Regions from separate parts of the Rhizobium sp. 57MFTsu3.2 genome, predicted to be linked through region 1. Evidence: riboswitches for the same ligand, from Rfam matches in the RefSeq annotation. Region 1 holds a riboswitch; each other region holds the start of a gene.
What was found. A riboswitch is a leader RNA that binds a small molecule or an ion and turns the genes downstream of it on or off. The one in region 1 is predicted to bind cobalamin.
Positions count from the first base shown of each region.

Region 1 (2,194 bases):
CAAGGATCGATCACCACGATCGAAACCAAGAAGCCCGAGCCAGCGAGCAAGGTCGCCGCCCCGGCTGCACCGCAGCCTCAGGTGCCGGACAGGCCATATGATCCGGCGACCAACAAGGTGCGCCAGATCGGTCCGCAGTTCTTGGCCGGCGACCAAGGCACAATCGACCTCAAGCATCCGGCAAAGCCGGGCCCTCAGCCGCAGCAGCAATAGCCGCCCTCAGTCCGCTGGATTGTCCCAGCGATCCGTAAACACCAGTTCCTCCAGCAGCAATCGCTGGCGCCATCCTTTGACGGCGAGTTCCGGCTGGTCATAGAACCGGTCGACATAGCCGACGCAGAGCCAGGCAACGATCTCGACCCGATCAGGAACACCGAGGATGTCCTTGATATCGGACTCGTGAAAGATACTCACCCAGCCGACCCCCACGCCTTCGGCGCGGGCGGCGAGCCACAGATTCTGCACGGCGCAGACCGTGGAGTAGGAATCCATCCGCCGATTGTGCGTCCTGCCAAGAACGACATCGCCGCAGCGGTCCGGATCGCAGGTCACGCAGATGCTGAGCGGTGCGGTTCGGATGCCCTCAAGCTTCAGCGAGCGATAGAGCTGTTGCCGCCCGCCTTCGAACATCTCGCCGGCCTCGCGGTTGGCGCGATTGAAGGCCTGCCACGCGGCCTCCTTCACCTTGTCATCGCGCACCAGGATAAAATTCCAGGGCTGCATGAACCCAACGGACGGCGCGTGATGCGCGGCCGTCAGAAGCCTTTTGACGACGTCGTCCGGTATGGCATCCGGGAGAAACTCGGAACGCACGTCGCGTCGCGTCGAAATCGCCCTGTAGACGGCGTCGCGTTCCTCGTTCGAAAAGGCTGCGGCTCCCGACAGGGAGCCTGAGTGGTCTGGTCGCATCGTCAATCCCCAACAACACAACCGCCCGCAGTCCACGCGGGTCAGTCTATGATGTCGGGCCGGTCTTCTGACTTGGCGTCATCCGACTGCCGCGCCTTCCCGGTACTGGACCAGTGGCTCTTTGCGGCAGCCGTCAGCCTTACAGCGTTGGGCACGTTTCGGTCTTTCACCGAATTCCCGATTCTCCCGCCTGCGACGGGCACCCGACGGACGCGTCTATGCCTATAAACCCTGGCCGACGCAATCCCTTAATCCGAGACGGGAAAGTAGCGCACATAGGCGAACTCATCACCTGACGGCGACCAGTTGGGCACGTTGATCGTTCCCTGCCCGCCGAAGAGATCGAAGAGCGTCGTCAGGTTTGCGCCATCCATGTCCATCAGCCGCAGGCGAACATCGAGATCGCGTGGATGGTCGAACACATCAGGATCGTAAGAAAGGATCAGAACCTTGTCGTTGTTGGGCGACGGATGGGCAAACCAGTTCCCATAGTTGTCACTGGTGACCTGCTCGAGACCGGTCCCATCGGGATGGATTCGCCAGATTTGCATGAGGCCGGTGCGGCTAGAATTGAAGTAGATCCATTGACCGTCGGCGGAATAGTCCGGCCCGTCATTGCGCCCCTCGCCGTGGGTCAGCCGCTTTTCTTCGCCGCCGTCAACGGAGATCGTGTAGATATCGAACAAATCGTTGCGGATGCCACAATAGGCGAGTTGCTTCCCGTCGGGCGACCAGCCGTGCCAATAGGATGGCCGATTTTGCGTCACCAGCCGCGGCGTACCACCTTCGGCCGGCAGCACATAAATCGTCGACTTCCCGAATTCGGTTTTGTCGGAGATGACGATCTGGCGGCCATCGGGCGAAATGCCGTGGTCGTTGTTGCAGGTCGTCGCAAAGCCGGTATCGACCTTGCCGACCTTGCTCGAACCATCAAGTGCGAGACGGTAGAGGAGTCCGTCGCCGTTCAACAGTAGATAGGTCCCATCCGGCGAAAAGTTCGGCGCCTCAACGAGTTGCGTGGTTTGCCAGACGACGCGCGCCTCGCCTGTCCTGATGTTGTAGATCTCAACGGAACTGCGCAATCTGAATCCTCCTGAGCATCGAATCCGCCAGACCTACGACGGCTCGCCACTCAGCACAAGCAAATGCGCCTGACCGAGAATCTGCTCTGGAGGTAGCTCCTGCGTGATGGGCGTTTTATCCACCGATCACAAATGCGGGAAACCTAGCGGTTCATCTAGCGTTCATGACGAAGATGTGACAGTTCGACGAAGCTTTTATGACG
Region 1 covers NZ_JDWI01000003.1:170,139-172,332, reverse strand. The annotation lists gene AF71_RS04980 (DUF2865 domain-containing protein) at 1-213, shown strand, start outside; gene bluB (5,6-dimethylbenzimidazole synthase) at 220-909, opposite strand; cobalamin riboswitch at 949-1,131, opposite strand; gene AF71_RS04970 (PD40 domain-containing protein) at 1,158-1,991, opposite strand.

Region 2 (2,194 bases), on a different contig from region 1:
GAATACTGGTCCAGAACCTCCTGCTCATAATAGCCTTCGGTGACGAGGTAATCGAGCTTCTCCCTGAGATTATGGAAGAACACTGTATTCTGGTTTACGTGCTGCAGGAAATACTGCTTGGCCGCTTGCCGATCCTTGTCGAGCTGAATCCTTCCGTCCTCGTCATAGAGGTTCAGCATCGCGTTGAGCGCGTGGTAGTCGAGCGTTGCGTCCGCCACCTTCGTATCCGCCACCTTCACAGGGCGTTCGAGAACTGCCGTGTCCAAAATCGTTCCAATCCATGTTTGACATTGGCGACATCCTCCACGGTGCCCAGAAGCTCGAACCTGTAGAGGTAGGGCACCTGACATTTCCTTGCGATGATGTCGCCGGCAAGCCCGTAGGTCTCGCCGAAGTTGCTGTTGCCCGCGGCAATCACGCCACGGAGGTTCGAGCGGTTCGCCGCATCGTTGAGGAAACGGATCACCTGCTTGGGGACGGCGCCCTTGCCGCCGTCGCCGCAATAGGTCGGGACGATCAGGACGAAGGGACGTTCCGCCGTAAGCGTGAGCTCGGCGCCGATCGGAATCCGCGATGCGGGCAGCCTGAGTTTTTCGACAAAGCGGCGGGTGTTCTCGGATCTGCTGGAGAAATAGACGAGCTCACCCATCGGCCGATCCTCAGGCCAGAGCGTTGATCATATCAGGTCGGAAGCCAGCCCAGTGCAGGTCACCGGCAACGACGACGGGAACCTGACGGTAGCCGAGACCCTGCACGAGCTCGTAGGCCGCGGTGTCGGTCGAGACGTCGATCACGTCATAGTTGATCCCTTGCCGATCGAGCGCGCGTGTGGTCGCCGTGCACTGAACGCAGGCGGGCTTGCTGTAGACGGTGATGGTCATGGTAATCCTCATGTCAGATAGGCGGGCGATAGCGATCGGACATCCTCCGACGTCCGGCCAAAAGTGAGCGATGATGAAGGCAGCCGCTTGCGGTCGCCGGACGCTCAGGCGCCCGTCATTCGCGCGGACGGATTTCGAAACTCAAGATCATAAGACTTCACCCCGAAGTGGCTCATGCGGCGGTCAGGGGAAGCGGCACGCACGGCAACATCCCGCACGCAATCGCGACCTTCCGGACACCCCGCCCGTGGACGTTTGCGTTGCAAGGCAGGTCTCCTGGCTTGCGGATCATCACATTCGATCTGCCTTCCCAATGCCCTCAAGGCGTTCAGTGGACCTATCGATCGAATGCTCGCCGCTCACAGTTGCGGGGGCAGCTCCGGCATTGCTCGACCCATCATGGGCCTCACGCACCGTATTCCCGTCTTAGCTTCCGACGCGAATCGGAAGAACCTCGAACACAAGATATAGTATACGAGGCGAAAATCGCGTCAACGGATACCATCAGACAGACGCAGAAACGCTGGGGACAAATAATGAAGGCAACGAAGCCGGACCTTCGCCCGGCTTCGGGGTTCGGTGGCACGGTAGGGCTAGCCCTCTACCGCGGCTACTTCGCGCAGGCTGCGCGCGGCTTTCACCATATTGACGAGTGCGGGTTTGACCTCTTCCCATTGCGGGTTTTCAAGCCGCAGTCCGGGTTGACCCAAAGTTGGCGGTCGCTCAAATGTGTGCGCGCCAGACTGATCAACGCTCGCATCTCCTCGGCATGAGGAACCCGCGGCTTGTCATAGACACCTGGTCCGATTTCGTTCGGATAACCTTCTCCGACGAATGCATCGAGCAGTTCCATTTTCGACCTTGACGTCTCGATCGAGATCCCATCCGCGTCCATCGCGGCGATCGAATCCATGATGTCGTTGAACTCGGAATAGCACATGTGCGTATGGATCTGCATGTCGTCCGCCACGTCGCTGGAGCAAATTCGGAAGCACTCGACAGCCCAATCGAGATAATGCTGCCAGGCACCCTTCCTGAGGGGAAGGCCTTCGCGTAACGCCGCTTGGTCGATCTGGACCATCGCCGGCGCCCGCTTGTTCGAGATCCTTCACCTCATCATGGATGGCGAGCGCGATCTGTCGGCAGACGGTCTCGCGAGGCAGGTCGTCGCGAACGAGGACCAGTTGAAGAATGGTAACCGGTCCCGTCAGCATCCCCTTCATGGGCTGCGTTCAAGCCAGGCAAGCAGGCTTCCCCTCACTTCGGTCGTGATCTCGAATTGTACGGGACGTCCGGTCTTTCGCTGGACGACC
Region 2 covers NZ_JDWI01000013.1:27,531-29,724, reverse strand. The annotation lists gene nrdE (class 1b ribonucleoside-diphosphate reductase subunit alpha) at 1-266, opposite strand, end outside; gene nrdI (class Ib ribonucleoside-diphosphate reductase assembly flavoprotein NrdI) at 236-649, opposite strand; gene nrdH (glutaredoxin-like protein NrdH) at 660-881, opposite strand; cobalamin riboswitch at 1,130-1,353, opposite strand; partial or broken gene AF71_RS15420 (5-methyltetrahydropteroyltriglutamate--homocysteine S-methyltransferase) at 1,475-2,110, opposite strand.
Region 2: another riboswitch for cobalamin. It lies ahead of nrdH (glutaredoxin-like protein NrdH); the one in region 1 lies ahead of bluB (5,6-dimethylbenzimidazole synthase).

Region 3 (2,194 bases), 120 kb from region 1:
TTGCCGGAACCTCGCCATTGCGCGCCTCGATCATGACAGGCTTGCGAGCGATACGGGAAGCAACCTCATCGCGCACGCGACCAAGGCCGGCGGTGTCGAGAAGGTCGGTCTTGTTGAGTACGATCAGATCGGCGCAGGTCAGCTGGTCCTCGAAAAGCTCCTCGATCGGGCTCTCATGGTCGAGCGACTCGTCTTCGACCCGACGAGCCTCGACGGCATCGTGATCGTCCGCGAAGCGGCCCGCGGCAACGGCGGCGCTGTCGACAACGGTAACGACGCCATCGACGGTGACCTGCGTGCGGATATCAGGCCAGTTGAACGCCGCAACGAGCGGCTGCGGCAGCGCGAGACCGGATGTTTCAATAACGATATGGTCGGGGCGCTGTTCGCGCTCCAGAAGCTTGGTCATCGTCGGAATGAAGTCGTCGGCAACCGTGCAGCAGATGCAGCCATTGGTGAGCTCGATGATGTCATCCTCGGTGCAGTTCTCCGCGCCGCAGCCCTTGAGCACGTCGCCGTCGACGCCGAGATCGCCGAATTCGTTGATGATAAGCGCGATCTTCTTACCGTTGGCATTGGAGAGCAGATTGCGGATCATCGTCGTCTTGCCGGCGCCGAGGAAACCCGTGATCACGGTCGCCGGAATTTTCTGCTGGTTCATGAAATTCAACCCTTCATCTTCAACGGCAGTCCAGCCGCGATAAAATACACATCCACGGCCTCGGCCGCGATCATTTGATGCAGACGGCCGGCATGGTCCCGAAACTCCCGCGCCATGCGGTTTTCCGGCACGATACCGAGACCGACCTCATTGGAAACGATGACGAGACGGGCTCGTGCCGTCGGCAGATACGCCACAAGCGAGGCAAATTCCGCCCCTATGTCGCGGTCTTCCATCATCAGATTGGTGATCCAAAGCGTCAGGCAATCCACCAAAACTGCCCGCTTCTCGCCATCGATCGCCCGCAGGCAGCCGACAAGATCCAGCGGCTCTTCATGGGTATGCCAGAGATCGCCGCGATCGGCTTTGTGCTTGTCGATCCGGGCGCGCATCTCGTCGTCCCAAGCCCGACCGGTCGCCACGTAATGGTGCTCCAGGCCGCTCGAGACGACCAGTTGCTCGGCAAAACGCGATTTGCCCGAGCGCGCGCCGCCCAGGATGAAAGTCGCGCCTGATGATATCGGGCTCATGGAAAACGCTGACCGATCTTCGGAAGCCTTCCGCGAGAGACCGGAACGACTGCGGAGCGCAGCCGGCAAATCTGTCTTTCAGCCATGACAACCTCCGTGCTGGCAGCGGGCATCACCCAGGAATGGGCTTTTCGCCCGGCACAGTTGGCAGGTCTCCTGGCTCGCGGGTCTTGGCCGCGATCGGGGCAAACCGGAAACCGGTCGCCCCAGATCGTGCCAGCGGATCTTCCTCGCCTTCCCGGCTGCATTTCATGAAAAGGCGGACGATTCGTAGACGTAAGAGGCGTCCTGCCCCGGTTGATCATGATGCACTGCCAGTGACTTTTCCGTCGCCACTTTCGCACAGCCCGCCTGCACCCTTGCAGGCTGTCAGCCACGCGAAACCAACGCCGGACGGAAAACCCTGACCGCTCTACAGTCGCGGGGTCGGCTCTGATGACGGTGCCCGAATTGGGTCCACCGCTTCACATTCCCTTTTCATCCGCACCGATTCAACCGGTCCGGAACCATCCGTTATGGCGTCATCGTTAGGCAAGGCCACTCCTGAAGTCAATCAAAAGCCGTCGCTCCTAAGATTGCCGTCATCGCCGCGAAACGCTGTCAAGTCGACCTACTCTACAAGATTTATCGTCTTTTATCAGTGGCTTACGTCATAAATAATTATTGTCCGCGCCGGTCTTTTGCCGCAATTGCATCGCAAGCGGGTCGCGCCACTGATTTGCCCCTCCCTTCCTCGCACTTGAACGCGCCTGCGCCCGCCTAGTTTTCCTGCCATGCTCCTCAAAATCGATATTCGCCGCTTCGGTCCGTTTCATACCCTTCTCGATATCGGGCGGATGCGCGCCCTGCTGCGCCGCAGCGAGATGGGGATGGTCATCGCCGGCGCGATCGTCGGTGTCATATCGGGTTTGGCGGTGACCGGTATGGGTCTCATTTCCCGCGAAATGCACAGCCTGATCTTCGGAATCAGCGACGTCGAGAGACTGAGTTCGTCGCAGATCGA
Region 3 covers NZ_JDWI01000003.1:47,700-49,893, reverse strand. The annotation lists gene cobW (cobalamin biosynthesis protein CobW) at 1-661, opposite strand, end outside; gene cobU (bifunctional adenosylcobinamide kinase/adenosylcobinamide-phosphate guanylyltransferase) at 667-1,191, opposite strand; cobalamin riboswitch at 1,320-1,717, opposite strand; gene AF71_RS04345 (chloride channel protein) at 1,965-2,194, shown strand, end outside.
Region 3: another riboswitch for cobalamin. It lies ahead of cobU (bifunctional adenosylcobinamide kinase/adenosylcobinamide-phosphate guanylyltransferase); the one in region 1 lies ahead of bluB (5,6-dimethylbenzimidazole synthase).

Region 4 (2,194 bases), on a different contig from region 1:
TGTCCGTGGCACGCGCCGCGAGATCAATGATCCGATCGCGATACTCCGCCATCATGACCATTTCGCCATGTGAGATCTCGGCGATCGCGATGCCGCTTTGGGAACCGCTGCTGCTCCGCTGGTGCGCGTCGGCCGCGACGGACCAAAGCTGCAGGACAGCAATCATGGCTACAAGAAAAATGGGACGCCGACTGGTCATCTCTGAGGACAGGCTCCGGATTGCTCCGGGGCCTTCTCCGATCAATGGAAGACCGACGCGCGAGCGCTGAGCCTGGGTGCGGCACCGAGCTTGCGCTCGGCCAGAGCACCAAAGGCCAGGCCAAGAACGCCCCATAGGATGGCGTGCATCCCGATCGTGGTCGTACGGAAACGCCAGAGAACCATAGCCGAATAGTTCTCCGCAACCTCGTTGATCGGCGGCAGCAGATACTGCACGAGGCCGATGAAACCGACATAGGCCAGACCTGCCGCGATTGCCGCATTCCACATACCGAACCGCGGCGTGAGGCGGCGTGCAAGCGCAATTGCCGCTACAAGCGCAGCGATCGAAACGACGATCATCAGGAAAAACAGCTCGGTCCTGACGCCAATGGTGTCGGGATTGCCGACTGCTGGCGGATTGGCCGGATATTTTATGTTGGGTACGATCACGATAGCGACAAACGCCGCAACGGCGATGACGGCACAGGTCCCGCGGGCGCTCAGATTGCTGAACCGCCCCTGGATAAAGGCGAATACGAGGGCAAACAGGCCGCCGACAGCAATGCTGTAGGCCATTACACCGGTCAAGAGGCCAAGGCCCGCCTGCGTGGCGCGGCTGACGATTTCAGGCTCAGCAGTTTCACCCGCCGCCTGGGCGGCCGCCTCCTCGAACGCGATCGCCTGGTCGACAAGCGGCTCGCCGAAAGTATGCGCAAAGGCGAAAACGAGGACGCCAGCGATCACCCCCGCGAGCATGCCGCGAAGCAAAAGATTTCCAACCATGTCCGGAACTCCCTTAGTGGCAGGGAAAGCCGAGGAGATGCCGGCCGTCATGCACGAACTCGTGCACGTACATACCGTTGAAAAGCGCCATCGCGCCCTCTTCGGTACCGACGAAATAGATGGCGATGAGCATCAGTAGACCGCCGAAGATGGCCCAAGGCAAAAGCTCGCCAACCGGAATCGGAGCCGGTGCGGCGACGGGCGCAAAAGTAGTGTCAGACATGTATTCCTCCTGGAATGACGCGTTCAGTCGAGAATCGTTGCGTGGCAGGGTCTGACTTCCAGTCCGAGGTATCCTCATCCTGATCACAGTGGCGCGACCGCACCGGAATTTCACCGGTTTCCAAACCCACAACATCACCGTTATATCTGCCGCTTCGAACCTGTCAACGAAACTTCATGCAGCGGCGGACCACGCTCCCCGATATCCGGAGACAACGAACGTGATGACGCGCCTTACCTGGATCTGCCACGGCCCGACGGCCGCCAACCGCGAGGCGCGCTTCCCGCAGGACGAACCGCTGAATGAAAAGGCAATCATTGCCACACGGGCAATCACCCCACGCCTGCGGCACGCCGACAGCGTCTTCGCCAGCCCGACGCTGCGCGCGCGGCAGACGGCCGGCGCGCTTGGCTTGCAGCCGGAAGTTTCCGAGGCGCTCGCCGATTGCGATTTTGGCCGCTGGGCGGGCCGTTCGATCGCCGAGATCCAGCAAGCGGAACCCGAGAACCTTGCCGCCTGGATGGCGCAACCGGAGGAAGCACCGCATGGTGGCGAGGCGATCGCTGCCGTGTGCATGCGTGTAAACGGCTGGATGCGCGAGCACTTGCAGTCCGGCGGTAACATCATCGCCATTACCCATGCGGCGGTCATCCGAGCAGCCATCATCGGCACGCTGAATGCCCCCCTGTCATCATTCTGGATTACCGATATCGAACCGCTCGCCGTCGCTCACATGACCAGCAACGGAAGCCGCTGGTCCCTGCGCTTCGAAGGACAAACCACCTAATTTTCAGGGCGATAATTTAGTCCAGCCTTACGCAAGCAATCGATGCGATAGTTTTTCGACCCGACACCGTCGGGCTGTCAATCCTTGCCCCAAGGAGGACTTTGCATGCCCTATGATTGGAGCGGCGCGCGGATGCGACGCTCGCGTCTGCTACGTATGACTGGCGCCGGGATGCTTCTCCTGCTCGTCGTCAGCGTCAC
Region 4 covers NZ_JDWI01000018.1:108,788-110,981, reverse strand. The annotation lists gene AF71_RS19220 (hypothetical protein) at 1-199, opposite strand, end outside; gene AF71_RS19215 (CbtA family protein) at 241-984, opposite strand; gene AF71_RS19210 (CbtB domain-containing protein) at 998-1,207, opposite strand; cobalamin riboswitch at 1,236-1,373, opposite strand; gene AF71_RS19205 (histidine phosphatase family protein) at 1,431-1,994, shown strand.
Region 4: another riboswitch for cobalamin. It lies ahead of AF71_RS19210 (CbtB domain-containing protein); the one in region 1 lies ahead of bluB (5,6-dimethylbenzimidazole synthase).